Regions from separate parts of the Streptomyces sp. NPDC003023 genome, predicted to be linked through region 2. Evidence: riboswitches for the same ligand, from Rfam matches in the RefSeq annotation. Region 2 holds a riboswitch; each other region holds the start of a gene.
The links. A riboswitch is a leader RNA that binds a small molecule or an ion and turns the genes downstream of it on or off. The one in region 2 is predicted to bind cyclic di-AMP.
Positions count from the first base shown of each region.

Region 1: another riboswitch for cyclic di-AMP. It lies ahead of ACFYV1_RS29975 (C40 family peptidase); the one in region 2 lies ahead of ACFYV1_RS00325 (M23 family metallopeptidase).
Region 3: another riboswitch for cyclic di-AMP. It lies ahead of ACFYV1_RS32220 (transglycosylase family protein); the one in region 2 lies ahead of ACFYV1_RS00325 (M23 family metallopeptidase).

Region 1 is NZ_JBIAPL010000012.1:94,440-102,258, forward strand. Features, by position in the region: gene ACFYV1_RS29965 (ATP-dependent Clp protease proteolytic subunit) at 35-673, shown strand; gene ACFYV1_RS29970 (hypothetical protein) at 681-989, shown strand; cyclic di-AMP (ydaO/yuaA leader) riboswitch at 1,318-1,490, shown strand; gene ACFYV1_RS29975 (C40 family peptidase) at 1,494-1,970, shown strand; gene ACFYV1_RS29980 (ATP-binding protein) at 2,368-2,799, opposite strand; gene ACFYV1_RS29985 (8-amino-7-oxononanoate synthase) at 3,019-4,164, opposite strand; gene bioB (biotin synthase BioB) at 4,310-5,485, shown strand; gene ACFYV1_RS29995 (adenosylmethionine--8-amino-7-oxononanoate transaminase) at 5,478-6,767, shown strand; gene bioD (dethiobiotin synthase) at 6,923-7,636, shown strand; gene ACFYV1_RS30005 (VOC family protein) at 7,642-7,819, shown strand, end outside.
Region 2 is NZ_JBIAPL010000001.1:86,589-97,110, forward strand. Features, by position in the region: gene ACFYV1_RS00305 (CobW family GTP-binding protein) at 1-492, shown strand, start outside; gene ACFYV1_RS00310 (DNA topoisomerase (ATP-hydrolyzing) subunit A) at 581-3,031, opposite strand; gene ACFYV1_RS00315 (M16 family metallopeptidase) at 3,247-4,602, shown strand; gene ACFYV1_RS00320 (M16 family metallopeptidase) at 4,620-5,987, shown strand; cyclic di-AMP (ydaO/yuaA leader) riboswitch at 6,228-6,386, shown strand; gene ACFYV1_RS00325 (M23 family metallopeptidase) at 6,399-7,193, shown strand; gene ACFYV1_RS00330 (GntR family transcriptional regulator) at 7,408-8,085, shown strand; gene ACFYV1_RS00335 (HPr family phosphocarrier protein) at 8,237-8,518, opposite strand; gene ACFYV1_RS00340 (GNAT family N-acetyltransferase) at 8,749-10,522, shown strand, end outside.
Region 3 is NZ_JBIAPL010000015.1:65,702-76,223, reverse strand. Features, by position in the region: gene ACFYV1_RS32255 (NAD(P)-dependent oxidoreductase) at 1-497, opposite strand, end outside; gene ACFYV1_RS32250 (winged helix-turn-helix transcriptional regulator) at 594-944, shown strand; gene ACFYV1_RS32245 (VOC family protein) at 1,055-1,861, shown strand; gene ACFYV1_RS32240 (exopolyphosphatase) at 1,879-2,808, opposite strand; gene ACFYV1_RS32235 (DUF501 domain-containing protein) at 2,805-3,341, opposite strand; gene ACFYV1_RS32230 (septum formation initiator family protein) at 3,361-3,840, opposite strand; gene eno (phosphopyruvate hydratase) at 3,941-5,227, opposite strand; gene ACFYV1_RS32220 (transglycosylase family protein) at 5,541-6,203, opposite strand; cyclic di-AMP (ydaO/yuaA leader) riboswitch at 6,207-6,385, opposite strand; gene ACFYV1_RS32215 (transglycosylase family protein) at 6,656-7,594, opposite strand; gene ACFYV1_RS32210 (cytochrome P450) at 7,802-9,055, opposite strand; gene ACFYV1_RS32205 (nucleoside triphosphate pyrophosphohydrolase) at 9,052-10,056, opposite strand; gene ACFYV1_RS32200 (SurA N-terminal domain-containing protein) at 10,077-10,522, opposite strand, start outside.

The sequences.
Region 1 (7,819 bases), on a different contig from region 2:
GAGCGAGAGCCGTCAGACCGAGGAGAGGCACGCCGTGAACCGACCTTCCGCCCGCCATGTCCTGCCGGAGTTCACCGAGCGCACGTTCTCGGGAACGCGCACCGTCGACCCGTACTCGAAGCTGATGGAGGAGCGAATCGTCTTCCTGGGGACCGCGGTCGACGACACCGCGGCGAACGACGTCATCGCGCAGCTGCTGCACCTCGAGTACACGGCCCCCGACCAGGACATCTGCCTCTACATCAACTCCCCCGGCGGATCACTCAGCGCGATGTCCGCCATCTACGACACGATGCAGATCGTCACCTGCGACGTGGCGACGACATGCCTCGGCCAGGCGGTGTCGACCGCCGTCACCCTGCTCGCCGCCGGCGCGCCCGGGAAGCGCATGGCCCTTCCGGGCGCGCGCATCGTCATGCAGCAGCCCGCGTACGAGGAGCCGTTGCGCGGACAACCCTCCGATCTGGAGATCCACGCCGCGGAGTTGCTGCGACTGCGCGAACAACTCGCCGGAATGCTCACGCGCCACACCGGCCGGAGCCCGGAGCGCATCGCGGCCGACCTGGAGCGGGACAAGATCTTCGACGCCCCCGCCGCCAGGGAGTACGGCCTGATCGACCACGTCGTCGCGAGCCGCAAGATGCCGACCACGCCGCCGCACGGGGGCCGGTGAGCACCGGATGCTGCCGCCGGAACTGCCCTCACTGCCCGCGCTGACCCGCGCGGAGGCCGAGTTCGTCGACGCCTACCTCGAAGTCGTCGACCTGCTCGGCCGGATCAACCCGGTCCGCGGCCACCACACCTATGGAGCACTGCGCGCCGCGCAGGCGCTGGTCGGGCGGGCCGCCGCCCTCAAGGACGCCCTGACGCTCATGCACATACGGGGCGAGAACGAGGTGTACACGCACACGCTCACCGAGGCACTGCGCGTCCTGGACGGTGAACGCCGGGCGAAACGCGTGACCATTCCTCCCGGTCAGACGAGCTGACGGTCGTTCCGCGGCTGTCAACCGCCGACGGGGTAGCGGTATTTGTCCCCCGTTCGGTGGAGCTTCCCCGAAGTTGTTGCGTGTCGCAGGACTTGCGCCGCGCAACCACCGATCTGGCCCAATGGGCCGCTTCGTCGCTGGTACGACGATGCTTCCGGGACACGCGGGAAGCGGCCCCACAGCCCTGCCCACCCGAAAGGTCCAGTCGTGATCGGCTTCACAAAAGCCGTTTCAACTCGGAAATCGGACATGGGTGGGTAACGATCCGTGGGACGACAAGCCCCCGCCACCTTGACGGGGCGGTCCGGGCGGACGCTGAGTCCTGCCGCCGCACCGGATGCCTGGTCGACAGAAGTGCACCGGCAGGAGTGGAGGACCCGAGCAGTACGGCGCGTCCGGCGATCTTGGACACGCCTCGGGGTGAAGCCGCTGCGGCGGCCGGGCGTCTTCGCCGGTCCGAACCCGACAGGTCATCCTTCACAGGCGGCTGACGAAGGGTTGCGCATGACTGCGCAGATGCATCTCCCGCTCCTGTTCTCGCGGGCGGGCGCCGTATCGGCACTGACCATCGCCGCCGTCGGCGGCACCGTCCTCGCTCCGGGCAGCACTGCCGAGGCGTACGCGATCAGCAGCTACGCGAGCAAAGCGCTCAAGGTCGCGGCGTCGAAGCAGGGAGCGCCGTACCGGTACGGCGCCACCGGACCGAACCGCTTCGACTGCTCCGGGCTGACGCTCTATTCGTACAAGAAGGCGGGCAAAATACTGCCTCGTACGGCCCAGCAGCAGTACAACCGGACCCGCCATGTCTCCGCCGGCAACAGACAACGTGGCGACCTGGTCTTCTTCCACTCCGGCGGTGCCGTGTACCACGTGGGCATCTACGCCGGTCATGGAAAGATCTGGCACTCGCCCAAGACGGGCGACGTGGTCCGGTTGGCCAAGATCTGGACGCGGAGCGTCAAGTACGGCCGCGTGAGCTGACACACCGCCGCCGCCGCTGAGCTGACGTCCGGTCAGCACGCCGCCGACCGGACGAGCAGAGTCGCGCCGAGCATGGTCAGCGCCTTCCAAAGACGCCTTGGACGGCGCGGGGTGCGCGGCCCGCGCAACCACCGCCCTAGCCGGTCGAGGCCGCCGTCGAGCCCGCTCGCGCCGGTCGCGTCCTGTCGCGCCCCCGGAGTGCGGCGTGCACCGGGCGGTCACCCCGCACCGCGACGAGCTGGCGCGCCGGCCGTCCGGGCCCTGATGCGCGGCATGTTCGGCAGGGGCCGGTGCCGGGCAGGGAAGGCCCTGCCGTGAAGCGACCGCCCGTCCGGTCGGGACATGCGGTGGCCGTCCGCCGTCACGCGACGTTTCCGTCCGCAGTGGCCGCGCGTTGTCAGTTCTGTACCGGAACCGACCAGGGCAGCGCGATCCAGACGGTCTTGCCGCCCTCCGGGGTGGGCGTCACGGAGAGCCGGCCGCCCCGCTCCGCCGTGAGGGTGCGGATGATGACCATGCCCCTGCCGTTGTCCTGGCGCACGGCGGCGGGCAGCCGCCGAGGCCAGCGCGGATGGCTGTCGGTGACTCCGATGCACAGTTGCTCGTCGCGCTCCAGGCGCAGGTCCACCGTGAACGTCGGGGACTGCCCGAAGGTGTGCTGCACCGCGTTGGTGGCCAGTTCGGACACGATCAGCCGCACCGTGTCCACGGCATCGGCACAGGGCTCCAGCCCCCATTCACAGACGGTCTCCGTGACGTATCTCCGTGCGGTGGCAACCGACGCCGGATCACTCGGCAGAGTGATGGACGCTTCTTGGTGGTCTGCCATGGCGGCGCTGTCCCTTTCCCACCGGGCCGGCTCCGACTCGTAGCGGATGAAACGCGGGAACGGCCACGGATTACGCTTCCGCGTCAGACTGCCACTTATCGTGCTTCAGGGTCGGTGATCCACCAGATACGTACATATCTGTCGCTCGATGCGGTGAACTCTGCTACGGACGACCGTATTTACGGCCCCTGGAACGGGGCCCGGAGAGCGCCCGTCGCCTCAACGGGCCGGGGCGGTCGCGATGATCGTGGCGACCGCCGTGTCGATCTGCTGCTCGGTGAGATCCGCCCTGGCGGTGAGCCGGATCCGCGAGATCCCGTCGGGCACCGACGGGGGCCTGAAGCATCCGACGACCAGCCCCGCGTCCCTGCAGTCCGCCGCCCAGCGCAGTGCCGTGTCCGCGGAGGGCGCCTGCACGGAGACGACCGCGGCGTCAGGCCGGGCAGCGGTCAGCCCGGCGTCCGTCAGGCGACGGTGCACAGTCGCGGCCACTTCGCGTGCCCGCCCGGCGAGCCCGGGCTCGCGGCGCAGGATCCGCAGGCTCGCGAGCGCCGCGCCGGCCGCCGCGGGTGCCAGTCCGGTGTCGAAGATGAACGTGCGCGCGGTATTGACCAGGTGCTCGATGACGCGTGCCGGGCCGAGGACCGCGCCGCCCTGACTGCCCAGGGACTTGGACAGCGTCAGTGTGGCGACGGTGCCGCGCGCGCCGGCGAGCCCGGCGGCGTCGAGCGCGCCGCGACCGCCCCTGCCGAGGACCCCGAGTCCGTGCGCGTCGTCGACGACGAGCGCCGCGCCGTACTCGCGGCAGGCCTCGGCGAGACCCGGCAGGGGTGCGGCGTCTCCGTCGACGGAGAAGACCGAGTCGGTGACGGCGACGGCACGGCGGCCGGGATGCGCGTCGAGCGTCTTGCGCACCGCTTCGACATCGCTGTGCGGGACGACGGCCGTCTCGGCCCGCGAGAGCCGGCAGCCGTCGACGATGGAGGCGTGGTTGCCCGCGTCGGAGACGACGAGGGCGTCGCGGCCGCTGAGCGCGGTGACCGCGGCCAGGTTGGCGGCGTAGCCGGAGGACAGCACGAGGGCCGCCTCGAAGCCGCAGAAGTCGGCGAGTTCACTCTCCAGTTCGGCATGGAGTTCGGTGCTGCCCGTGACGAGGCGGGACCCGGTGGCCCCCGCTCCCCAGCGGCGGGCCGCCCGCACGGCGCCCTCGGTGACCTCGGGCCGACGGGTGAGCCCGAGGTAGTCGTTGCTCGCCAGATCGAGGAGATCGCTGTCCGCGGCGCGCGGACGCAGTGTGCGGACCAGGCCGGCGCGCTCCCGGCGGCGCGACTCCTCGTCGATCCAGTCGAATGGATCCTGCGGCATGCTGGTCCGCTCCTTTTGTAGGCAGCGGACAGACCCTAGCTCGATGCGGGCGAGCGTCGGGTGTGGCCATGCACACACCTTGAAACGCCCCTGTTGTGGAGTTCCTCCTTGGCCGAGGCACGTGCCGTACGCAAGGATCTGCGCCATGGACCTCCTGAACACGCTGGTGGAGAAGGGCTTGCGGCGCGAGCTGCCGACCCGCGAAGAAGCGCTCGCCGTGCTGGCGACCTCCGACGACGATGTGCTCGATGTGGTGGCCGCTGCCGGCAAGGTGCGCCGGCAGTGGTTCGGACGGCGGGTGAAGCTCAACTATCTCGTCAACCTGAAGTCCGGCCTGTGTCCGGAGGACTGCTCGTACTGCTCCCAGCGGCTCGGGTCGAAGGCGGAGATCCTCAAGTACACGTGGCTGAAGCCCGAGGAGGCGTCGGAGGCGGCGGCCGCGGGTGTGGCCGGCGGTGCCAAGCGGGTCTGCCTGGTGGCGAGCGGGCGCGGCCCGACGGACCGGGACGTGGACCGCGTCTCGAAGACCATCGAGGCGATCAAGGGCCAGAACGAGGACGTCGAGGTGTGCGCCTGCCTCGGCCTGCTCTCCGACGGTCAGGCCGAGCGTCTGCGCGACGCGGGGGCCGACGCGTACAACCACAACCTGAACACGTCCGAGGGGACGTACGGGGACATCACCACCACCCACACCTACGCGGACCGCGTGGACACGGTCAACAAGGCACACGCCGCCGGACTGTCCGCGTGCTCCGGGCTGATCGCCGGCATGGGCGAGAGCGACGAGGACCTGGTCGACGTCGTCTTCGCGCTGCGCGAGCTCGACCCGGACTCCGTCCCGGTGAACTTCCTGATTCCCTTCGAGGGCACCCCGCTCGCCAAGGAGTGGCACCTCACCCCGCAGCGGTGTCTGCGCATCCTCGCGATGACGCGGTTCGTCTGCCCGGACGTGGAGGTCCGGCTGGCCGGCGGGCGCGAGGTGCATCTGCGCTCGATGCAGCCTCTCGCGCTGCACCTGGCCAACTCGATCTTCCTGGGCGACTACCTCACCAGTGAGGGCCAGGCCGGCAAGGCGGACCTGGAGATGATCGCCGACGCCGGTTTCGAGGTGGAGGGCACCGACACCACGACCCTGCCCGAGCACCGCGGGACGGCCGGCGGCGGCTGCGGTTCGGTGTGCGGCGAAGGCGGCGAAGGCGGTTGCGCGGACGACACGGCGGCCCAGGCCACTGCGGCACCGGCGGTTCCGGCAGCCGCCCGTACCGATCTCGTCGCGGTGCGCCGCCGGGGCGCCGGCACCGATGTGGCGCCGAATGCCTGAGTTCGCCCCCGACGAACTGCGTGCCCTTGACCGGGCACATGTCTGGCACCCGTACGGCCCGATGCCGGGCCGTACGGACCCCCTCGTCGTCGAGTCGGCCGCCGGGGTGCGCCTGCGGCTCGCCGAGGAGGTCCACGGACAGCGCGAGCTGATCGACGGCATGTCGTCGTGGTGGTCCGCGGTGCACGGCTACAACCACCCGGTGCTCAACGCGGCGGTGACCGAGCAGCTGGGGCGGATGAGCCATGTGATGTTCGGCGGACTCACCCACGAGCCGGCCGTCCGGCTGGCCACCCGGCTGGTGGACATCACGCCGGAGCCGCTGCGGCACGTCTTCCTGTGCGACTCGGGCTCGGTGTCCGTCGAAGTCGCGGTGAAGATGTGCCTGCAGTACTGGCGCTCGGTGGGCCGCCCCTCCAAGCAGCGACTGCTGACCTGGCGCGGGGGCTACCACGGCGACACCTGGCAGCCGATGGCGGTGTGCGACCCGGACGGCGGGATGCACCAGCTGTGGCAGGGCGTCCTGCCCCGGCAGATCTTCGCGGAGGCGCCACCGGCCGACTACGAGGAGTCGTACGCGGCCCATCTGCGTGAGCTGATCGCCCGGCACGCGGACGAGCTCGCGGCGGTGATCGTGGAGCCCGTGGTGCAGGGGGCGGGCGGCATGCGCTTCCACTCCCCCGAGTACCTGCGGGTGCTGCGCGAGGCGTGCGACGAGCACGGGGTGCTGCTGGTCCTCGACGAGATCGCGACCGGCTTCGGCCGGACGGGGAAGCTGTTCGCGTCCGGGCACGCCGGGATCGCGCCCGACGTGATGTGCCTGGGCAAGGCCCTGACCGGCGGCTATCTGTCGATGGCGGCGACGCTGTGCACACCGCGGGTGGCGGAGGGGATCTCGCGCGGCGAGGTCCCGGTGCTGGCCCACGGTCCGACGTTCATGGGGAACCCGCTCGCCTCGGCCGTCGCCTGCGCGTCGATCGACCTGCTGCTCGGGCACGACTGGCAGCAGGAGGTCGAGCGTGTCGGGAGGGGACTGCGCGAAGGCCTCGCGGAGGCGGTGGAGCTGCCCGGCGTGAAGGACGTCCGGGTCCTCGGCGGCATCGGCGTCGTCCAGCTCGACCACGAGGTCGACATGGCCGCGGCGACGGAGGCGGCGGTCCGCGAGGGCGTCTGGCTCCGCCCGTTCCGCGACCTGATCTACACGATGCCGCCGTACGTGACGAACGACGAGGACCTGGCCCGGGTGGGCCGCGCGGTCCTCGCGGCCGTCGCGGCGGGGTGACGCGCGGGACGCGCCGCGGGCGCGGCAGGTTGCCGCCGCGCCCGCGGGCGCGGCGGCAGAGTCCCCGGTGAGCAGGGCCGGCGGCGGGTGGAGCCGCGTGGAGCGGGGACCGGGGCGGACGTCCCCGGTGGAGCGAACGAAGGGCGGGCAAGCACATGGCAGTGATCGTCGTCACCGGGACGGGTACCGAGATCGGCAAGACCGTCGTCACCGCGGCCGTCGCCGCGGCGGCTCTCGCGGCGGGCCGGTCCGTCGCGGTGCTGAAGCCCGCGCAGACGGGGGTCCTGCCGGGTGAGGACGGCGACGTCGACGTGGTGGCGCGGCTCGCCGGCGACGTCACACGGGCCGAACTCGCGCGCTTCCCCGACCCGTTGGCACCTGCCACCGCCGCCCGGCGGGCCGGACTGCCTCCGGTGCGGCCGAGGCAGGTGGCCGAGGCCGCGGCCGAACTGGCGGCCCGGCACGATCTGGTGCTGGTCGAAGGCGCGGGAGGCCTCCTCGTACGCCTCGACGACAGCGGTGCCACCCTCGCCGACGTGGCCGTCGAACTGGCCGCGCCGGTGCTCGTCGTCGCCCCGGCCGCCCTCGGCACGCTGAACATGACCGCGCTCACCGCGGAGGCCCTGCGCGCAAGGGACTTGACGCAGCTGGGCGTCGTGGTCGGGAGCTGGCCGGGCGAGCCGGATCTCGCCGCGCGCTGCAATCTGGCGGATCTGCCGGAGGCGGCGGGTGCGCCACTGCTGGGGGTCGTGCCCGAGGGGGCCGGCGCGCTCACGCCCGTCGAGTTCAGGGGGCGCGCCACCGCGTGGCTGGCGCCGGGCCTCGGCGGCCGGTGGGATGCGGAGGCGTTCACCGCGGCCGTAGGCTGACGGCCATGCGCGCCAGGATCGACGAGATCGTCTTCGACTGCCACGACCCGGCCCGGCTGGTGCGTTTCTGGGCCCAGCTTCTCGGCGGCGACCCGGTGGACCGCTCCGACGACTGGTCGTACGTCGATCCACCCCTGTTCGTACGCATCGCCTTCCAGCGCGTACCGGAGGGGAAGACGGTCA
Region 2 (10,522 bases):
GACGACCAGGACGGCCGCCACCACGACGGCTGCCACCACGACGATCACCGCCATGACGGCCGCCACCACGACGGTCATCTGCACGCCGCCTACGAGAGCGCTTCGTTCACCTCCGCCGACCCTCTCCACCCGCGCCGGCTGCTGGACTTCCTCGACTCACGGCCCGAGGGGCTGTACCGCATCAAGGGGTTCGTCGACTTCGGCGCCCTGGACCCCCGCAACCGGTACACGGTCCACTCCGTCGGCAGGTTCCTGCGTTTCTACCCGGAGCCCCGGCAGTCCGGCGACGCCGGACCCGCGACCCAGTTGGTGCTCATCGGCGCGGGCATCGACCCCGGCACACTGCTCGCGGAACTCGACGCCACGCGCCTGACCGGGACCGAGGGCGTTCCCGAGGAGCACAGCCTCTGGGGCATTCTCCGCTACGTACCCAAGGGGTCCTCGGACGACCCGTCCGAGGACCCCTTCGAGAACGACGGCTACGACTCCTGAGGGCTGTCCCGGCAAGTTTTGCCCTGTCGCGCCGCCCGGCACGCACCGGACGACGCTCCTTCACGGGCAAACATTGCCGGTCACGGCACTAGCTCGCCGGTCCCGCGAGCACCGCGACGGGTGACTCCAGGGGTGTGCCCGACCCGTCCCGGCGCGGATCGATTTCCGGCAGCTCCGCCGGAGCTCCGTTCTTCTGCGCCGCTCTGGCGGGCGCCGCGCCCGCCCAGGCCAGGACCAGTACGTCCTCGCCCTTCAGGAAGCGCTGGCACCGGACACCGCCGGTGGCCCGCCCCTTGCGGGGGTACTGGTCGAACGGGGTCAGTTTCGCCGTCGCGACCGAGTCGTCCAGAGTGCCGTGCGAGCCCGCCACGGTGAACACCACGGCGTCGCCCGCCGGATCGACCGCGGTGAACGAGATCACCTCGGCCCCCTCGGCGAGCTTGACGCCGGCCATGCCGCCCGCCGGGCGGCCCTGCGGGCGCACCTGCGACGCCGGATAGCGCAGCAACTGGGCGTCGGAGGTGATGAAGACCAGGTCCTCCTCACCCGTGTGCAGTTCGACGCCGCCGACGATCCGGTCGCCGTCCTTGAGGGTGATGACCTCGAGTTCCTCCTTGTTGGAGGGATAGTCGGGCACCACCCGCTTGACCACACCCTGCAGCGTTCCCAGCGCGAGCCCCGGCGACGACTCGTCGAGAGTGGTCAGGCAGACGACGGTCTCTTCGGTCTCCAGCGAGAGGAACTCCGCGACCGGCGCACCACCGGAGAGGTTGGGCGCGGTCGCCGTGTCCGGCAGCTGGGGCAGGTCGATCACCGACAGCCGCAGCAGCCGCCCGGCCGACGTCACCGCGCCCACCTCGCCGCGCTGCGTCGTGAGCACCGCGGAGACGATCACGTCGTGCTTGGCGCGCCTGCTTTCCCCGTCCACCAGCGGTTCTCCCGTAGCGGTGCGCGCGAGCAGGCCGGTCGAGGAGAGCAGCACCCGGCACGGGTCGTCCGCGACCTGCAGTGAGGCGGCCGGCGCGGGGGTGCCCGCGGACTCCAGGAGCACCGTGCGCCGCGGGGTGCCGAACTTCTTCGCCACCGCGCCCAGTTCGGCGGAGACCAGCTTGCGCAGCTCGGCGTCCGATTCGAGGATGCCGGTCAGCTCGTCGATCTCGCCGTTGAGGCGGTCGCGCTCGCTCTCCAGCTCGATCCGGTCGAACCTGGTGAGCCGGCGCAGCGGCGTGTCGAGGATGTACTGCGTCTGGATCTCGCTCAGCGAGAAGTGCTCGATCAGCCGCTCCTTGGCCTGGGCGGAGTTGTCGCTGGAGCGGATGAGGCGGATGACCTCGTCGATGTCGAGGAGGGCGACGAGCAGGCCCTCGACCAGATGCAGCCGGTCCCGGCGCTTCGTGCGCCGGAACTCGCTGCGCCGCCGGACGACGTCGAAGCGGTGGTCGAGGTAGACCTCGAGCAGCTCCTTCAGGCCGAGTGTGAGCGGCTGTCCGTCGACCAGGGCCACGTTGTTGATGCCGAAGGACTCCTCCATCGGCGTCAGCTTGTAGAGCTGCTCGAGGACGGCCTCCGGAATGAAGCCGTTCTTGATCTCGATGACGAGACGCAGGCCGTGCTGGCGGTCGGTGAGGTCCTTGACGTCCGCGATGCCCTGCAGCTTCTTCGACCCGACCAGATCCTTGATCTTCGCGATCACCTTCTCCGGGCCCACCGTGAAGGGCAGTTCGGTGACGACCAGGCCCTTGCGGCGCGGGGTGACGTTCTCCACGGACACCGTGGCGCGGATCTTGAAAGTGCCGCGGCCGGATTCGTACGCGTCCCGGATACCGCTCAGCCCGACGATGCGGCCGCCGGTCGGCAGGTCGGGGCCCGGCACATGGCGCATCAGCGTATCGAGGTCGGCGCCCGGATGCCTGATGAGGTGGCGTGCGGCCGCGACGACCTCGCCGAGGTTGTGCGGGGGCATGTTGGTCGCCATTCCGACCGCGATGCCCGAGGCGCCGTTGACCAGCAGATTCGGGTAGGCGGCGGGGAGCGCGACGGGCTCGCGCTCCTGCCCGTCGTAGTTCGACTGGAAGTCGACCGTGTCCTCGTCGATCGACTCGGTCATCAGGCTCGTGGCATCGGCCATCCGGCACTCGGTGTACCGCATGGCGGCCGGCGGGTCGTCGTTGCCCAGCGAACCGAAGTTCCCGTGGCCGTCCACCAGGGGCAGGCGCATCGAGAACGGCTGTGCCATGCGCACGAGGGCGTCGTAGATCGACGCGTCACCGTGCGGGTGCAGCTTGCCCATGACCTCGCCGACGACGCGCGCGCACTTCACATAGCCGCGGTCCTGACGCAGTCCCATCTCGTTCATCTGATAGACGATGCGGCGGTGTACCGGCTTCATGCCGTCGCGTGCGTCCGGCAGGGCCCGGGAGTAGATCACCGAGTACGCGTACTCGAGGAAGGAGCCCTGCATTTCGTCCACCACGTCGATGTCGAGGATTCTTTCCTCGAAGTCGTCCGGCGGCGGGGTCTTCGTGCTGCGGCGGGCCATCGCGGCTGCTGCTCCTTCACGTACCAGGTGGGCATCTGACGCCGACCATTGTGGACCGTGCCGCTGACAAGGCCGACCGCGACCCGTCATCCGCCGCGCGGCGCGGGGTGGAACAACGCAGATCGCGGCCCGGGAACTTCGCCAGGTGTCGGCACGCTTGCATACAGTGGCAGGTCTGGCAGCACTTTCAAGTTTTCGCGATCGAAGGGACGTACATGCCCATGGGTCACACGGCCACAGCGCAGGCCGGTTCCGGCGGCCTGACAGCGACCGAGCACCGCCTGGCCAACGGCCTGCGCGTGGTGCTCTCCGAGGACCACCTGACCCCGGTCGCCGCGGTCTGCCTCTGGTACGACGTCGGTTCACGCCACGAGGTCAAGGGCCGTACGGGACTCGCCCACCTCTTCGAGCACTTGATGTTCCAGGGCTCGGGCCAGGTGAAGGGGAACGGCCACTTCGAGCTCGTCCAGGGAGCCGGCGGCTCGCTGAACGGCACCACGAGCTTCGAGCGGACCAACTACTTCGAGACGATGCCCACCCACCAGCTGGAGCTGGCGCTCTGGCTGGAGGCCGACCGCATGGGCTCCCTGCTGGCCGCCCTCGACGACGAGTCGATGGACAACCAGCGGGACGTGGTCAAGAACGAGCGCCGCCAGCGGTACGACAACGTGCCCTACGGCACGGCCTTCGAGAAGCTGACGGCCCTCGCCTACCCGGAGGGCCACCCGTACCACCACACACCGATCGGCTCGATGGCCGACCTGGACGCGGCGACCCTCGAGGACGCCCGTGCCTTCTTCCGTACGTACTACGCGCCCAACAACGCGGTGCTGTCGGTCGTCGGCGACATCGACCCGGAGCAGACGCTCGCCTGGATCGAGAAGTACTTCGGTTCCATCCCGTCCCACGACGGCAAGCAGCCGCCGCGCGACGGCACGCTGCCCGAGAACATCGGCGCCCAGCTGCGGGAGGAGGTCGTCGAGGAGGTCCCGGCCCGTGCGCTGATGGCCGCCTACCGTCTGCCGCACGACGGCACACGCGAGTGCGACGCCGCCGACCTGGCGCTCACCGTCCTCGGTGGCGGCGAGTCCTCCCGGCTGCACAACCGTCTGGTGCGTCGCGACCAGACCGCCGTGGCGGCCGGTTTCGGTCTGCTGCGGCTGGCCGGCGCCCCGTCGCTGGGCTGGCTCGACGTCAAGACGTCCGGCGGCGTCGAGGTGCCTCGGATCGAGGCGGCCGTCGACGAGGAGCTGGCCCGGTTCGCGGCGGAGGGCCCGACGGCTGAGGAGATGGAGCGCGCTCAGGCGCAGCTCGAGCGCGAGTGGCTGGACCGCCTCGGCACCGTCGCCGGCCGTGCCGACGAACTGTGCCGCTACGCGGTGCTGTTCGGTGACCCGCAGCTGGCGCTCACCGCCGTCAAGCGGGTGCTCGACGTCACCGCGGAGGAGGTGCGGGCGGTGGCCAAGGCGCGCCTGCACCCCGAGAACAGGGCGGTGCTGGTCTACGAACCGGTCGCCGCGGAAGAGACCGAAGCGGCCGACGAGAACGAGCACGAGGGGACGGACAAGTGAGCGACGCTGCCGTGACCATGGACTTCCACCCGCAGCCGGCTCCGGGAACCGCCCGGCCCTGGGCCTTCCCGGCTCCCGAGCGCGGCACGCTGGACAACGGCCTGACGGTGCTGCGCTGCCACCGCCCCGGACAGCAGGTGGTGGCCGTCGAGCTCTCTCTCGACGCCCCGCTGGACGCCGAGCCGGAGGGGCTCGACGGAGTCGCCACGATCATGGCCCGCGCGTTGTCGGAGGGCACCGACAAGCACTCCGCGGAGGAGTTCGCCGCGGAGCTCGAGCGCTGCGGCGCCACCCTGGACGCGCATGCGGATCATCCGGGCGTGCGGGTGTCCCTCGAGGTCCCGGCGTCGCGGCTGCTGAAGGCCCTCGGCCTGCTCGCCGAGGCACTGAACGCTCCCGCGTTCGACACGGCGGAGGTCGAGCGGCTGGTCCGCAACCGCCTCGACGAGATCCCGCACGAGACGGCCAACCCGGGCCGCCGGGCCGCCAAGCAGCTCTCCAAGGAGCTCTTCCCGGCCTCGCTGCGGGTCTCGCGTCCGCGGCAGGGCACAGAGGAGACGGTGGCCCGGATCGACGCGGCCGCCGTACGCGCCTTCTTCGAGGCACATGTGCGCCCCGCGACCGCGACCGCGGTGGTCGTCGGAGACCTCACCGGTGTCGACCTCGACGCCGTCCTCGGCGACACGCTCGGCACCTGGACGGGCGACAAGGCGGACCCGCGCCCCGTGCCGGCGATCAGCGCCGACGACACCGGCCGGGTGGTCATCGTGGACCGCCCGGGGGCGGTGCAGACGCAGCTGCTCATCGGCCGTATCGGGGCGGACCGCCACGACCGCGTCTGGCCGGCCCAGGTGCTCGGTACGTACTGCCTCGGCGGCACTCTCACCTCGCGCCTCGACCGGGTGCTGCGGGAGGAGAAGGGCTACACCTACGGTGTGCGCGCCTTCGGTCAGGTGCTGCGTTCCGCGCCGGACGGCTCGGGCGCCTCGATGCTGGCCATCAGCGGTTCCGTGGACACGCCCAACACCGGCCCGGCGCTCGACGACCTGTGGAAGGTGCTGCGCACGCTCGCGGCCGAGGGACTCGACGACGCCGAGCGTGACGTCGCCGTGCAGAACCTCGTGGGCGTCGCTCCGCTGAAGTACGAGACCGCGGCGTCCGTCGCCGCCACGCTGGCCGACCAGGTCGAGCAGCACCTCCCGGACGACTACCAGGCCCAGTTGTACGTACGGCTTGCGGAGACGGGCACGGTGGAGGCCACGGCGGCGGCCGTCAACGCCTTCCCCGTCGACCGTCTGGTGACGGTCCTGGTCGGCGACGCGTCACAGATCGAGGAGCCGGTCAAGGCGCTCGGTATCGGTGAAGTGACCGTTGTCACGGGCTGATTGAGAGCCGTCCGCCGACTGCCCCGGCAACCGGCGGTACAGAACGGTACGCAACACACAAACAGGACCCCGGCTTCGAATCGTTTGCCGGGGTTCTGCGTTATGTCCGTTTCGTGGTGGAGATGGTGTGTCTGCCCTGTGGCATGCGCTACAAAACGGCCTGTCCGTTTGGCGATCGGCGATGCCGATGCCTAGCGTCGGTCCGGCTGTCCGCCTGGAGATCGTCGCGCCCGCGGCATCGGACAGTCATCGCCGAGTCCCCGTCAGGCGCGAGCCTGGGGAGCCGGGGACCCACTCAGTCCCTGGGGTGAATCGGACGCCTTCGCCCGGAGGCATCCGTAGGAGACCTTCCTGCTCCGAACCCGTCAGCTAACCCGGTAGGCGAGAAGGAAGGAAAGGACCAGCCCCTTCATGGCGTTCACCCGTGCCACCGGGAAGCATCGTGCCCCGAGCCGCCTGACGCGCAGGAGCGCGAACCTGGCCGGCGTCGCCGCCCTCGCCACCACCGGCGTCATCGGAACCCTCGCCTCCCCGGCGCTCGCCGCCGACACCGAAGCCCTCTCCGTGGAGGACACCGGTCTCACCCAGATCATCTCCATGGGGTCGCTCGCCGACGAGATAGCCGACCAGGCCGCCACCCAGAAGCGGGAGGCGGAGGAGGCCGCTGCCAAGGCGCGAGCCCGGGCGAAGGCCGAGGCAGAGGCCAAGGCGGAGGCCAGGCGCAAGGCGGAAGCCCGCGCCAAGGAGCTCCGCGAGGCCAAGGAGCGCGCGGCCCGCGAGGCCGAGCGCAAGCGGCTGAACTCCTTCCAGCTCCCCGTCGCCGGTTCCTTCGTGACCACCGGCTACCGGGCCGGCGGTGCGCTGTGGTCCTCCGGCAGCCACTCCGGCGTCGACTTCCGTGCCGCCTCCGGCAGTTCCGTCGTGGCCGTCGGCTCCGGAACCGTCGTGGAGGCCGGCTGGGGCGGCGCGTACGGCAACAACGTGGTGATCCGCATGAACGACGGTACCTACACCCAGTACGGTCACCTGTCGTCCATCAGCGTCGTCGTCGGTCAGCAGGTCACGCCCGGCCGGCAGATCGGTCTCTCCGGCTCGACCGGCAACTCGACCGGACCGCACCTGCACTTCGAGGCCAGGACCACCGCCGAGTACGGCTCCGACATCGACCCGGTCGCGTACCTGCGCTCCCACGGCGTCAACGTCTGACGCCCGCGAACACGTCTTGCGAAGGTCCCCGGCGTTCACGCCGGGGACCTTCGGCGCATTCCGATCCGTTTCCGCCGTTCCGTGATCGCGGTCGTGGCCGAGAGATCCCCATGAATTTCCGGCTGCCTTCGGGAAACCGCGGGAACTGCAATAGAGTCACGGGAACACGCGTCAATCGGCTGCGTTTTGCTCGGATCAGGACGGAGGTTCGGTCATGCGTATTCCCGCGCGCTCGGTATGCACGGCGATCCGCGACGACATCGTCTCCGGTGTCTTCGAGTGCGGCGGCCGGCTCACGGAGGAGCAGTTGGCCCGGCGCTACGGAGTCTCCCGCGTCCCGGTGCGCGAGGCTCTGCGCACCCTCGAGTCCGAGGGGTTCGTCGTGACCCGCCGGCACGCGGGCGCCTGTGTCGCCGAGCCCACAGAGCGGGAGGCCGCCGACCTCCTGGAGGTCCGCATGCTGCTGGAGCCGCTGGGGGCGGCGCGGGCGGCGCAGCGCCGTACGGAGGCGCACCTCAAGGTGCTCCGCGGCCTGGTCAGGCTGGGTCAGGAGCGGGCGCGCCGGGGTCAGGGCGAGGATCTGCGGTCCCTCGGCGGCTGGTTCCACGAGACGCTCGCCCAGTCCTGCGGCAGCCCGGGGCTCACCGCGCTGCTCACCCAGCTGCGGCACAAGATCGCCTGGATGTACGCGGTGGAGCAGTCGGTCACGCCGGTCGAGGCGTGGGCCGAGCACGGTGCGATCGTCGACGCCGTGGCGCGCGGGGACGCGGAGCGGGCGCGCACGCTGACCGCCCTGCACGCGGAGCGTTCCGCCGGCGCGCACCGGCTGCGGCGCCGCGTGCTGGTGAGGACTTCGCAACATGACGTAAACACCGCGAGCGGCCGGAATTAACAGGAGGCGTATACAAAAGAGGGCGTGCTTTGATGGGCCCTTTTCTGTTTCTCTCGCCGTTTTCGGATTCCTGGAAAGCGGAACCGCGGTGCTCCGAATTCGGGGCACCGCGGCTCGGTCGCGAAAGAGGGCGGGCAACGGCCCGCTTCGCTCAGACGGTCTCGGGGAGCTCCTCGAGACCGTCGGTCACCAGCTTGGCGAGGCGGTCCAGAGCGGCCTCGGCACCGTCGGCGTCGGAAGCGAGGACGATCTCCTCGCCGCCCTGAGCGCCCAGGCCGAGCACGGCGAGCATGGAGGCCGCGTTGACCGGGTTGCCGTCGGCCTTGGCGATCGTCACGGGGACGCCGGCAGCCGTCGCGGCGCGGACGAAGATGGACGCGGGGCGGGCGTGAAGGCCCTCGGCCCAGCCGACATTGACGCGGCGCTCAGCCATGGTGTTGCCCTTCAAGTCTCAGTGGTTGTCTAGACCAGTCTCTCATGTGTCCCGGCGTGCTCCCCGTCGGCTTCGACCACTGCTCCTCGACGGGTGCGGCGGGCGCCCCCGGCGGGGTCCGGCAGGCGCTCCTCGCCGGTTCCCGCAAGGGGCGGACCGCCCGTACGCCTCCTCAGACTGCCCGTCGGCAACAGCCTCCGCGACCCGTGGGCGCGCCGTAGGCTTTCCTCATGCAGACCTCGCAGGAGCACGCCTACCCCGCTCACTGGGAAGCAGACGTGGTGCTGCGCGACGGCGGCACCGCCCGGATCAGGCCCATCACCACGGAGGACGCCGACCGGCTGGTCAGCTTCTACGAGCAGGTCTCCGACGAGTCGAAGTACTACCGCTTCTTCGCCCCCTATCCGCGGCTCAGTGACAAGGACGTCCACCGGTTCACACACCACGACTACGTGGACCGGGTCGGTCTCGCGGTCACGGTGGGCGGCGAGTTCATCGCCACCGTCCGCTACGACCGGATCAACGCGCAGGGGCGGCCCGCGAGCGCCCCCGCCGACGAGGCCGAGGTCGCCTTCCTCGTCCAGGACGCCCACCACGGGCGCGGCGTCGCCTCCGCCCTCCTCGAGCACATCGCGGCGGTCGCCCGCGAGCGCGGCATCCGGCGGTTCGCCGCGGAGGTGCTGCCCGCCAACAACAAGATGATCAAGGTGTTCCGGGACGCCGGGTACACCCAGAAGCGCAGCTTCGAGGACGGATCCGTCCATCTGACCCTCGACCTCGAACCGACCGAGGAGTCCGTCGCCGTGCAGCGCGGCCGCGAGCAGCGCGCGGAGGCCCGCTCGGTCCAGCGCCTGCTCGCGCCGGGCTCCGTGGCCGTCGTCGGAACCGGCCGGCTGCCCGGCGGCGTCGGCCGCACGGCCCTGCGCAACCTCCTGGGAGCAGGTTTCACGGGCCGGGTGTACGCGGTGAACCGCGCGTTCCCGGAAGGACGCGGCGAGATCGACGGCGTGCCCGCGGTCCGCACGGTCGCCGACATCGAAGAGCCCGTCGACCTGGCGATCGTCGCCGTACCGGCCGAACGGGTGCCCGACGTCGTCGCCGACTGCGGCGAGCACGGCGTCCAGGGCCTTGTGGTGCTCAGCGCCGGGTATGCGGAGAGCGGCCCCGCCGGACGGGAACGCCAGCGCGAACTTGTACGGCACGCCCGTTCGTACGGGATGCGGATCATCGGGCCGAACTCCTTCGGGATCATCAGCACCTCCGACACCGTCCGGCTCAACGCCTCTCTGGCGCCACAGGCACCGGCTCCCGGACGGATCAGTCTGTTCACCCAGTCCGGCGCGATCGGCATCGCGCTGCTGTCCGGGCTCCACCGGCGTGGCGCGGGCGTGTCCTCCTTCATCTCGTCCGGGAACCGCGCCGACGTCTCCGGCAACGACTTCCTGCAGTACTGGCACGAGGACCCGCAGACCGATGTCGTCCTCATGTACCTCGAGTCGATCGGCAACCCGCGCAAGTTCACCCGGCTCGCGCGGCGCACGGCCGCGGTCAAGCCGGTCGTGGTGGTCAAGGGCGCGCGGCACAGCGGCAGTGCGCCGCCGGGGCACGCCGTGCCGTTCACCCGCATCCCGGACGCGACGGTCGGCGCGCTGCTGCGCCAGGCGGGCGTCATCCGCGTCGACACCGTCACGGAGCTCGTCGACGCGGGTCTGATGCTGGCGGGGCAGCCCCTGCCGAGCGGGCCGCGGGTCGCGATCCTCGGCAACTCCGAGTCCCTGGGACTGCTCACCTATGACGCCTGCCTGACGGAGGGCCTGCGCCCGCTTCCACCGCGCGACCTCACGACGGCGGCCACGCCCGCGGACTTCCGCGCCGCGCTCGCGCAGGCGCTGGTGGACGACGCCTGCGACGCGGTGGTGGTGACGGCGATCCCATGGGTCGGGGAGAACGGCGTGACGGAGTCGGGAGACGGAGAGGTCCTCGCCACGGCTCTGCGGGACGCGG
Region 3 (10,522 bases), on a different contig from region 2:
TCCTCCCCCACGTACCTCGTGCCGGCCGGTACTGCGAGGGTCTCCCGATGGGTGTCGAAGACGTCGCGTGACCCGCTGTAGAAGACGTATCCGCCCGACTCGGGCACCCCGATCATCGGCGGTACGGCCATGACGCCGCCGTCGAGCAGGCGCGCCCCGCGCTCACCCGCCCACTCGGCCAGGTCGCGGGCCTGGGCGGGCGTGCTGGTGGTGAGGTTCACCAGGTCCTTGCCTGTCAGCTCCGCGTCCGCGAGTGCCTCGCCGACGGACGCGTCGTCGAGCAGGCAGATCACGACGAGATCGTTCGCCGCGACGGCCTGAGCGGCGGCAGCGGCGACCGAGGCACCCTCGGCGGCGAGCGGCTCCGCCCGGGCCGGAGTGCGGTTCCAGACGGTGACGGGATGTCCTGCGGCGAGCCAGGCGCGGCTGAGGGCGGTGCCCATGGCACCGAGCCCGAGAACGGACAGGGACGGCTTCGGGGTGGTGTTGTCGGTCATGGCGTTTAGCCTTGTCGGAGGCCCGAGGACCATCAAGTACGCACTTTCGAGTGGGTGGTTACCGAGGGGTGAGCGAGCAGGCGGGAGGGTCGGCACATGACGACCGCGCGAAGGCCGGGGGCGTACCACTGCGGTATCGACGCTGCGATGGACGTGATCGGCGGGAAGTGGAAGGTGCTGATCCTGTGGGAGCTCGGCGAGCGGGCCTGCCGGTTCGGCGAGCTGCGCCGGCGGCTGCGGGGGGTCACTGAGAAGGTTCTCGCCTCGCATCTGCGGGAGCTGGAGGCGGACGGCATCGTGCACCGTGAGGAGTACGACGAGGTCCCGCCCCGCGTCGAGTACTCCCTCACGGCCCGGGGAACGGCGCTCAACGAGGCGCTGGCGCCGCTCGGCGCCTGGGGCCGGGAGCACGTCATCGGCTCTGCGGCGGCGACACCGGTCGGCTGACGCGTACGGTGCGGGCTCGGCCGGGTCACCGCGCGAGGGCCCGGGCACGGTGACAGGCTGACACGCAGCACCCCGGACAGAACCGGGGAAACCCGGAGAAAGGGATTCGCGTGATCACCACTGACTTCGTCCCCGGCTCTCCCGCCTGGATCGACCTCGGCGCTCCCGACATCGACGCCGCCGCCGACTTCTACGGTGCCGTGTTCGGCTGGCAGGCCCAGTCCTTCGACGAGGAGATGAGCGACTACAAGGCCTTCCGCCTCGACGGCAGGACGGTCGGAGCGGTCGGACGGCTCACCGAGGAGGGCGCCCGCTCCGCCTGGATGATCTACTTCAACACCCGGGACATCGAGGCCACCGTCAAGGCCGTCGAGCAGGCGGGCGGCTCCGTCCGCACCCCGCCGTCCGAGGTGTCGGAGGAGGGCCGGTTCGCACAGCTCACCGACCCGCAGGGCGCCCAGTTCGCCGTCTGGCAGGCGGGCAGCTACCCCGGTATGCAGGCCGCCGACGGCCCCGGCAGCCTCGGCTGGGTCGAGCTCTACACCACCGACTCGTCCGCCGCGCAGAGCTTCTACGGCACCGTCTTCGGCTGGACCGGTCAGGACATGGAGCTCCCGGGCGGCGGCGGCACGTACACGATGCTGACGCCCGAGGACTGTCCCCCCGAGCGGATGTTCGGCGGCGTCATGGCGGTTCCGGACATGTTCGCGTCCGGTCCGGCGCACCCGTACTGGCACCCCGTCTTCGGCTCGGCGGACTGCGACGCGACGGTGGCCCTCGTCCGGGAGAAGGGCGGCTCGGTCTCGATGGGTCCCGAGGACGCGGAGGGCGTCGGCAGGCTGGCGGTGTGCACGGACCCGGCCGGGGCGGAGTTCGTCGTCCTCACCCCCTCCCCGGCTCCCCCCGCCGCGTCCTGACCGGCGACGCCGGACGCCTAGCCGGCGACGCTGAACGCGATGCCGTCGAGGATGTCGTGTTCGCTGACGACCACCTCGCGGGCGCCGACCCGCCGCATGACCGTGAGCAGTACGAGCGCCCCGGCCGCGATCACGTCGACCCGGCCGGGGTGCATCACGCCGATCGCCGCGCGCTCGTCGTGCGTGGAGTTCAGCAGCATGGTGGTGACCTCCTCGACCTGCTCGTAGGAGATCCGCGAGTGGTGGATGGCCTCGGAGTCGTACGCCTCCAGGCCGAGCGCGATCCCGGCGACGGTGGTCACGGAGCCGGCGAGCCCGACGAGGGTGCGGGCCTGCCCGATGGGCACGGTCTTCTCGACATCGTCGAGGGCGGCCTCGATGTCGGCGGTGACGGCGGCGATCTGCTCCGGCGTCGCCGGGCTGCCCGGCGCGTGCCGCTCGGTCATCCGTACGCAGCCGATGTCGACGGACCGGGCGGCACGGGCGTGGTCCTCGCCCACCACGAACTCGGTGGACCCGCCGCCGATGTCCACGACCAGGTAGGGCCGCTCGAGGTCGAAGCGGCCGTCGAGGGAGTTCGTCGCACCGGTGAAGGAGAACTCGGCCTCCTGGTCACCGCTGATCACCTCGGGCTCCACACCCAGGATGTCGCGGACGCCGGCGACGAACTCGTCGCGGTTCTCGGCGTCACGGGACGCGGACGTGGCCACGAAGCGGAGGCGGTGCGCGCCGTGCTCCTTGATCGCGGCGGCGTACTCGCGGCAGGCCGCGAACGTCCGCTCGAGTGCCTCAGGGGCGAGGCGGCCGGTACGGTCCACGTCCTGCCCGAGGCGGACGATGGTCATCCGGCGGTCGAGGTCGACGAGCTTCCCCGTGGCGGGGTCGACGTCGGCGACGAGCAGGCGGATGGAGTTGGTGCCGCAGTCGATGGCGGCGACGCGGGTCATTCGGCGTCCTTCCCCGGTGCGCACGGCGACACGCACGGCCCCTTGGCCCACCACTGCGGCAGCATCGCGATCGCCTCGTCGCCCAGCGGGTTCACGCCGGGTCCGGCCGCCAGCGAATGGCCGACCAGGACGTGCAGGCACTTCACCCGGTCCGGCATGCCGCCCGCGCTGGGGAAGCCCTCCAGCACCTCGATGGCGTCACGGCGGGCGATGTAGTCCTCGTGGGCGGCCCGGTAGGCGGCGGCCAGTTCCGGGTCGGCGGCCAGGCGCTCGGTCATCTCCTTCATGACGCCGTTCGCCTCGAGCGTGCCGATCGCGGAGGCCGCCCGCGGGCACGTCAGGTAGTACAGCGTCGGGAACGGGGTGCCGTCGGGGAGCCGCGGTGCGGTCTCCACGACGTCGGGCTGCCCGCACGGGCAGCGGTGCGCGATCGCGCGCAGACCGCGCGGCGGCCGGCCGAGCTGCTCCTTGAACGCGGCGATGTCCGCGTCCGTCGGCTCGGTGGGTTCGGTGGTGGGAGGAGGGGTTTCCATGCCTGCCTTGTTCGCTGACTTACTTCTGCGGTTCGTCGGCGTGATCCACGCCGGTCCATACGTTGGAGTACCACGGCCGGTCGGCCGCGCCACCCTCTTCGCGCTGCTGCTCGGCGGCCTCGGAGTCGATCACGGTGTAGCCGGTCTCCCCCGGGAGCACGTAGTGCAGATGCTCGCGGGCCAGCCGCCGGATGTACATGTCGTCCTGGAGACGCGCCTTCTCGTCCTTGAGCCGCTCGACCTCCCGGCGCGCCTCGTCCATCAGACGTTCCTGCTCGGCGATGTCCGCCCGCTGGGAGACGTACTGGCGCATCGGGTAGGCGAGTGCGACGACGAGCGAGCACACGACGAGGGCGAGGAAGGCGGCACGTCCGGTGAGCCGGGAGCGGCGGGCCTGGCGGCGGTTCTGGGACCGGTAGACGCGCGCGGCGGTCTGCTCACCGAGCAGCCGCAGCCTGGTCGCGGTGGAGAACCGGTCGGCCTCCGGCCTGCGCGCCATCCTCTCGCCTCCCCTTCACATGCCTACGTCCCCGGACACGGTACGGGACCGCGGCCGGGGACGTACGTACGACAGGGCGTCAGCCGGAGATCGCCTTCGCTCAGCCCTCGTACTTGAACCGCGGGAAGGCGCTGCGGCCGGCGTACACCGCGGCGTCGTCGAGGATCTCCTCGATGCGGAGCAGCTGGTTGTACTTGGCGACGCGCTCGGAGCGGGCCGGGGCGCCGGTCTTGATCTGGCCGCAGTTGGTGGCGACGGCCAGGTCGGCGATGGTGACGTCCTCGGTCTCGCCGGAGCGGTGGGACATCATGCACTTGAAGCCGTTGCGCTGGGCGAGCTCGACGGCGTCGAGGGTCTCGGTCAGCGAACCGATCTGGTTGACCTTGACGAGCAGGGCGTTCGCGGCGCCGTCCTCGATGCCGCGGGCGAGGCGCTCCGGGTTGGTGACGAAGAGGTCGTCGCCGACGATCTGGACCTTGGTGCCCAGCTTGTCGGTCAGGACCTTCCAGCCGTCCCAGTCGTCCTCGAACAGCGGGTCCTCGATGGAGACCAGCGGGTAGGAGGCGGCGAGCTCCTCGTAGTACTCGGTCATCTCGGCGGCCGAGCGGGACTTGCCCTCGAACTCGTAACTGCCGTCCTTGTAGAACTCGGACGCGGCGACGTCGAGCGCGAGCGCGATGTCCTTGCCCGGGGCGTAGCCGGCTTCCTTGATGGCCTCGAGGATGAGGTCCAGGGCGGCGCGGTTGGAGTCGAGGTTCGGCGCGAAGCCGCCCTCGTCGCCGAGGCCGGTGGAGAGGCCCTTCTGCTTCAGGACCTTCTTGAGGGTGTGGTAGACCTCGGTGCCCCAGCGCAGGGCCTCGGAGAAGGACTCGGCGCCGATCGGCGCGATCATGAACTCCTGGATGTCCACGTTGGAGTCGGCGTGCGAGCCGCCGTTCAGGATGTTCATCATCGGAACGGGCAGCAGGTGCGCGTTCGGGCCGCCCAGGTAGCGGAAGAGCGGCAGGTCCGAGGCCTCGGCGGCGGCGTGCGCCACGGCGAGGGAGACACCGAGGATGGCGTTGGCCCCGAGGGAGGACTTGTCCGGCGTGGCGTCCAGGTCGAACATCGCCTGGTCGATCAGGCGCTGCTCGGTGGCGTCGTAGCCGACGAGCTCCGGGCCGATCTGCTCGATGACGGCGAGGACCGCCTTCTCGACACCCTTGCCCTGGTAGCGGTTCTGGTCACCGTCGCGGAGCTCGAGAGCCTCGAACGCACCGGTGGATGCGCCGGACGGAACTGCAGCACGACCCGTGCTGCCGTCGTCGAGGCCAACCTCGACCTCGACCGTGGGGTTGCCTCGGGAGTCCAGGATTTCCCGGGCTACGACGACGTCGATGGACGGCACGAGCATCTCCTTCTGGGATGTGACGCGAGAAAAGTGCAGAGGTCTGCTTGGCCTTGCGGCAAGAGCCTAACCGCCTCGGGGGCAAAGGCCGGCCGATGCCCGCCCGCTGGGACGAAAAAGGGCATCAAGACTCCCGCGGCCGGACAAACAGGGCTTTACCTACCTGCGGGTAACCGCTCTTGGGCCGTTCCGGCCCGCTACGGACCGAGCCCCGGCCCGGCGTGTACGGGGGAAGGTACGCCGGACCGGGGTGCTCGGATCCCGTTTCGCACGGGCGGGGTGACTCCGCGGCCGCCGGACCGCGGAGGGGGTGTCAGCCGAGGTGGAGCCGCTGACCCGGGTGGATCACGTCGGCGTCCTCGACGATGTCCTTGTTCAGCTCGAACAGCTTCTCCCAGCCGCCCTTGACCTTCTCGGCCTCGGCGATGCTGCTCAGGGTGTCGCCGGCCTCGACCGTGTACTCGCCGTCGCCCTTCTGGAAGGACTTCGCCTTCTTCTCCGGGGCCGGGGCCTCGGCGCGCTCGGAGCGCGTGGTGGGCGCCTCGGCACGCTTCTGGGCCGGCTGGGTGGGCTCGGCGTCGGCGGAGCCGGTGGCGGGGGTGGCGTTGGACAGGCCGACACCGCAGCTCGGCCAGGCGCCCTTGCCCTGGCCCGCCAGGACCTTCTCGGCTATCTCGATCTGCTGCGCCTTGGACGCCAGGTGGGCGTTCGAGGCGTACGCGGTGCCACCGAACGCGGCCCAGGTCGAGCTGGAGAACTGCAGGCCGCCGTAGTAGCCGTTGCCGGTGTTGATGGACCAGTTGCCGCCGGACTCGCACTGGGCGACCGCGTCCCATTCGGAGACGGTCGCGGCGGACGCGGAGCCGGCACCGAGGACCGGGGCGGCGATCGCGGCGCCGGCGACACCGGCGAGCGCGACGAGACGGGTGATCCTGGACGGGCGGCGGTGCTTGGCCTTGCCGGTGGAACGCAGCATGGAACTTCTCCTCACCGACGCCTGCGAGGTGAGCTGTCGGGTTCGGGCCGTGAGTGCCCGGCCGCGCGGTCCCGCGCGACTTAACCCCCAGCCGGTTCCGGTGCTTCGGTCTTCTCGATCCGAACGTCCGGCGCCGGCGCTTACCTTGGGTCCCCCGCTCCTGCCTTCGGCGCTCTGAGCGACGAGTGTTCCCCCCGACCGACGGCAGGATTCGGCGTATCGGTCGACGGTGCCCGCGGTGGCGAGCGGTTCAGACCGTAAACGCACCGCTCCCCGATGTTCAAAGTCGAACATCGGGGAGAAAGTACTCGAACCGGACACTCCAAGATGTCCGTTTTCGCAGGTGGGGGGCGGAGTGGCCGAATTCGCCGGGCGATTTGCTCCAGTTGAGACAAAGAGACCCTTGTCTCACTCGAACAGAACGGACATATGGCGATCAAACCACCCGCGAACTATCCCTGGTTCAGACCCAGATCGAGGCTCTGACCGGGCAGGATGAGGTCGGGGTCGGCGCCGACCGTCGCCTCGTTCGCCTCGTACAGGGCCGGCCAGCCTCCGGTCACCCCGTTCTCGGCGGCGATGTCGCACAGGTTGTCGCCGGGCTGAACGGTGTAGACACCGGGATCCGTCACCCCGTCCACCCCGGTGCGCCCGGAACTGTCACTGCGTGAGGCATGACGACCGTTGTCGCGCTCTTCGCCCGCATTGCCGGTTTCCGTCTCGTCCCCGGCCGGTGCGCCGCGGTGCCTGCCGGTGCCGTCCGTCACCTCGTCCGTCGCCTCGTCCGCAGGCGCCGTCCCCGAGGTGCCGTCGTCCGCGCCGGGAGCGGTGGGCTCGACCGGGGCGGCCGCGTCGCCATCCTTGGGCGCCGGCTCGGCGGTGGCGTCATCGGACGGCTGCGAGGCGTCCGCGTCCGGAGTGCCGGATTCGCCCGACGTGTCCGCGGTGTCGTCGGCGGTCCCGCCGTCCTCCGTGCCGGTCGGCCCGGCCGTCGGCGACGGGTCCGTCGACGGCTCGCCGGACGGCGCGTCGCTCTCCTGCGGCAGGGGGAGGATGCCGGGGTCGACACCGGTGTCCATGCCGTCGTCCTGCAGCCCCGCGAGCGGTCCGCAGGCGGGCCACGCCGCGGGCCCCTCGGCGGCGAGCACCTTCTCGGCGACCGCTATCTGCTGCGAGCGGCTCGCGAGGTCGGCGCTGGGCGCGTACGCGGTGCCGCCGTAGGCGGACCAGGTCTCCTGCGAGAACTGGAGTCCGCCGTAGAAGCCGTTGCCGAAGTCGGCGCTCCAGGCCCCTCCGCTCTCGCACTCCGCGACGCGGTCCCAGGTGCTGGCGTCCGCCGCGGATGCCGCACCCGCGCCGAGCAGCGGAATGGCGATTGCCGAACCGGTCACCCCTGCCGCGACGATGAGGGCCGGAGCCTGGCGGGGTCGGCGGTGTCGTCCGTTCCCGGAGAGCATGCGGTTGCCTTTCACGTGACAGCGGTGGACCCGTCGGCCTGCTGACGCCTGCCGAGTCGACGGTGAACGTAGTCGCATTCGAACGCGAGTCACAAGTCGATGCAGCGGAGATCACGTGAAAGTCACAGAATTGACGAGGCGTCAGTTTGTTTGGATGGTGAACTCAACGGGCAGAGTGCGCAATCCGCGCATGATGAGCCCCCCACGCCACCTCAAATCGGCCGGATCACCCGCAAGCCGCAAGTCCGGCATTCTGCGGAGCAGAGTGGCCAGCGCGGTCTGCCCCTCGAGCCTGGCGAGCGGTGCGCCGAGGCAGTAGTGGATCCCGTGCCCGTACCCCAGATGCTGGTTGTCGCTCCGTGACAGATCGAGCGTGTCCGGCGCGTCGAAGCGCTCCGGATCACGGTCGGCGGCGGCGAGCACGACGAGCACGGGATCGCCGGCCGCGATCCGCTGCCCGCCGACGGTGAGCGGCTCGGTGGCGAACCGCCAGGTCGCGAGCTCCACCGGCCCGTCGTAGCGGAGCAGTTCCTCGACACCCGTCTCCAGCAGCCCGTGCTCCCCCGCGGCCAGCGACGTCTGCAGGCGCTCACGCTGCTCCGGGTTGCGCAGCAGCGCGTAGACACCGTTGCCGATGAGATTGACGGTGGTCTCGAAGCCGGCGAAGAGAAGGATGAAGGCCATCGCGGCGGCCTCGTTCTCCGTGAGGTGCTCGCCGTGGTCGGACGCCTTGATGAGGCCGGAGATGAGGTCGTCGCCGGGCTGCTCCCGCTTGCGGTGGATCAGCTCCGCGAGGTATCCCCGCATCTTCTTCACGGAGCGGGCGACCCCGCCGCGCGGCCCGCCGCCGTGCCGGATCATCATGCCCGCCCAGTCGCGGAAGTCGTCCTGGTCCTCCGGCGGGACGCCGAGCATGTCGCAGATCGCGTAGATGGGGAGCGGGAAGGCGAACTCGTGGATCAGGTCCGCGGTCCCCTTCTCCGCGAAGGAGTCGATGAGCCGGTCCGTCAGCTCCTGCACGCGCGGCGCGAACTCGGCCACCCGGCGTGGCGTGAACGCCTTGGAGACGAGCCGGCGCAGCCGGGTGTGGTCCGGCGGGTCGATGTTCAGCAGATGCGTCATCAGCTCTGCCTTGCGCTCGCCGGGAATGCCCGTCTTGCCCTTGGCGTGCGCGGGTTCGGCGTGGTGCGCCGGGTTCTTCGACAGCCGCTGGTCGGCCAGCGCCTGCCGGGCGTCGGCGTAACGGGTCACCAGCCACGCCTCCACCCCGCTGGGGAGCCGGGTCCGGTGCACGGGCGAGTGCTCGCGCAGCCAGGCGTAGGCGGGATACGGGTCGGTCGCGAACTCCCAGGTGAAGAGTTCGGGGGCCGGGTTCGGGTCGTTCGGGGCGTTCACCCCTCGACGTTACCGGCCGCGTCCTGCCGCTCCGTCGCCCGGATCGCGTCACGGTACGCGCGGGCCGCGGCCCGCAGCGCCGCCTCGGGGTCGACGCCGTCCGCCTCCGCGCGGGCGGCGAGGGCGAGCAGCTCGTAACCGATGCCCCCGCCCTTGGGGAGGGGGACGTCCAAGGCCGCCGTACGGACCCGGGACGCGAGCTTCGCCGCGAGGGCGAGGCCCGGCTGGCCGAGCGGGACGCCGTCGGTCACCGACTCGCGCTGCTTCTCGATCGCCTTGGTGCGCAGCCAGTGCGCCTTGACCTCCTCGGGTGTGGAGGCGGTCTCCTCGCCGAAGACGTGCGGGTGCCGGTGGATCAGCTTCTCCACGATCGTGCCCGCCACGTCGTCGACCGAGAACGGCTCCGCCCCGTCCTCCGGGCGGCCCTCCTCCGCGATGCGCGCGTGGAAGACGACCTGGAGCAGCACATCGCCCAGCTCCTCGCGCAGCTCGTCGCGGTCACCGTCCTCGATGGCCTCGACGAGCTCGTACGCCTCCTCGATGGCGTACTTGGCCAGGCCCTTGTGCGTCTGCTGCGACGACCAGGGGCAGGCGCGCCGGATGCGGTCCATGACCTCCACGAGGTCGAGCAGCCGGGCTCCCGGCAGGTCGTACGCGCCGGGAAGCAGTTCCAGGTCCGGCATCCGCACCCGGCCGGAGCCGCCGAGGCGGGCCAGGCCGTCGGTCAGTGTCGTCTCGCCCTCCCCCGAGGCCAGCACCACGACCGTGCGGCCGCCCTCCGCGCAGTAGTCCACGAGCTCCTGCGCGCCAGGCTCCGCGTGCTCCACGGTGATACCCGCGTCACGGAGGTACGACAGCTGCCGGTGGGCGGCGTCGCCGCACACCACCCGGTCCGCGGCGTGCAGCGTCCGCCACGCGGGCCAGGACAGCAGTCCGGGCGCCACGCGGTGGCTGGCGGTGAGCAGGACGATACGGCCGGCGGCGGGTGCTTCAGTGGTCACACCCCCGAACCTACAGCGCGCTACGCACCGGCCGGGGCGGGCTCCTCGCCCTGGGACACCTGTGTGATCCAGGGCGCCTTGTACGCACCGAGCTCGAGCTTCTGGTCGTCCCAGGCGCCGTAACGCGGGTTCACGTCGATGTCCAGGGACTTGGCCGCGGCGGTGAACGTCTCGTTCAGCTTCTGCTGGCCCTCGGGGCTGTTCTCCGCGCCGATCGCCGTCGCGATCTTGCCGACCAGGATGTCGCGGCGCACGGCGGCGTCGAGCTGGTCCGGGGCGATGCCACGCTGCTGGAGGTACATGGCGGCGAGCTGCTCCTCGCCCATCGCCTGCTCCACCAGCTTGCCGCGCTCGTCCTGGATCTCCCGGCGGTTGACGCTCACCCCGGCGTCGTCGGCCGCGCGCTGCACGACACGGTCGACGATCAGGTCGTACAGCTTGGCGCGGCCGAGCTGTCCGGTGTCCC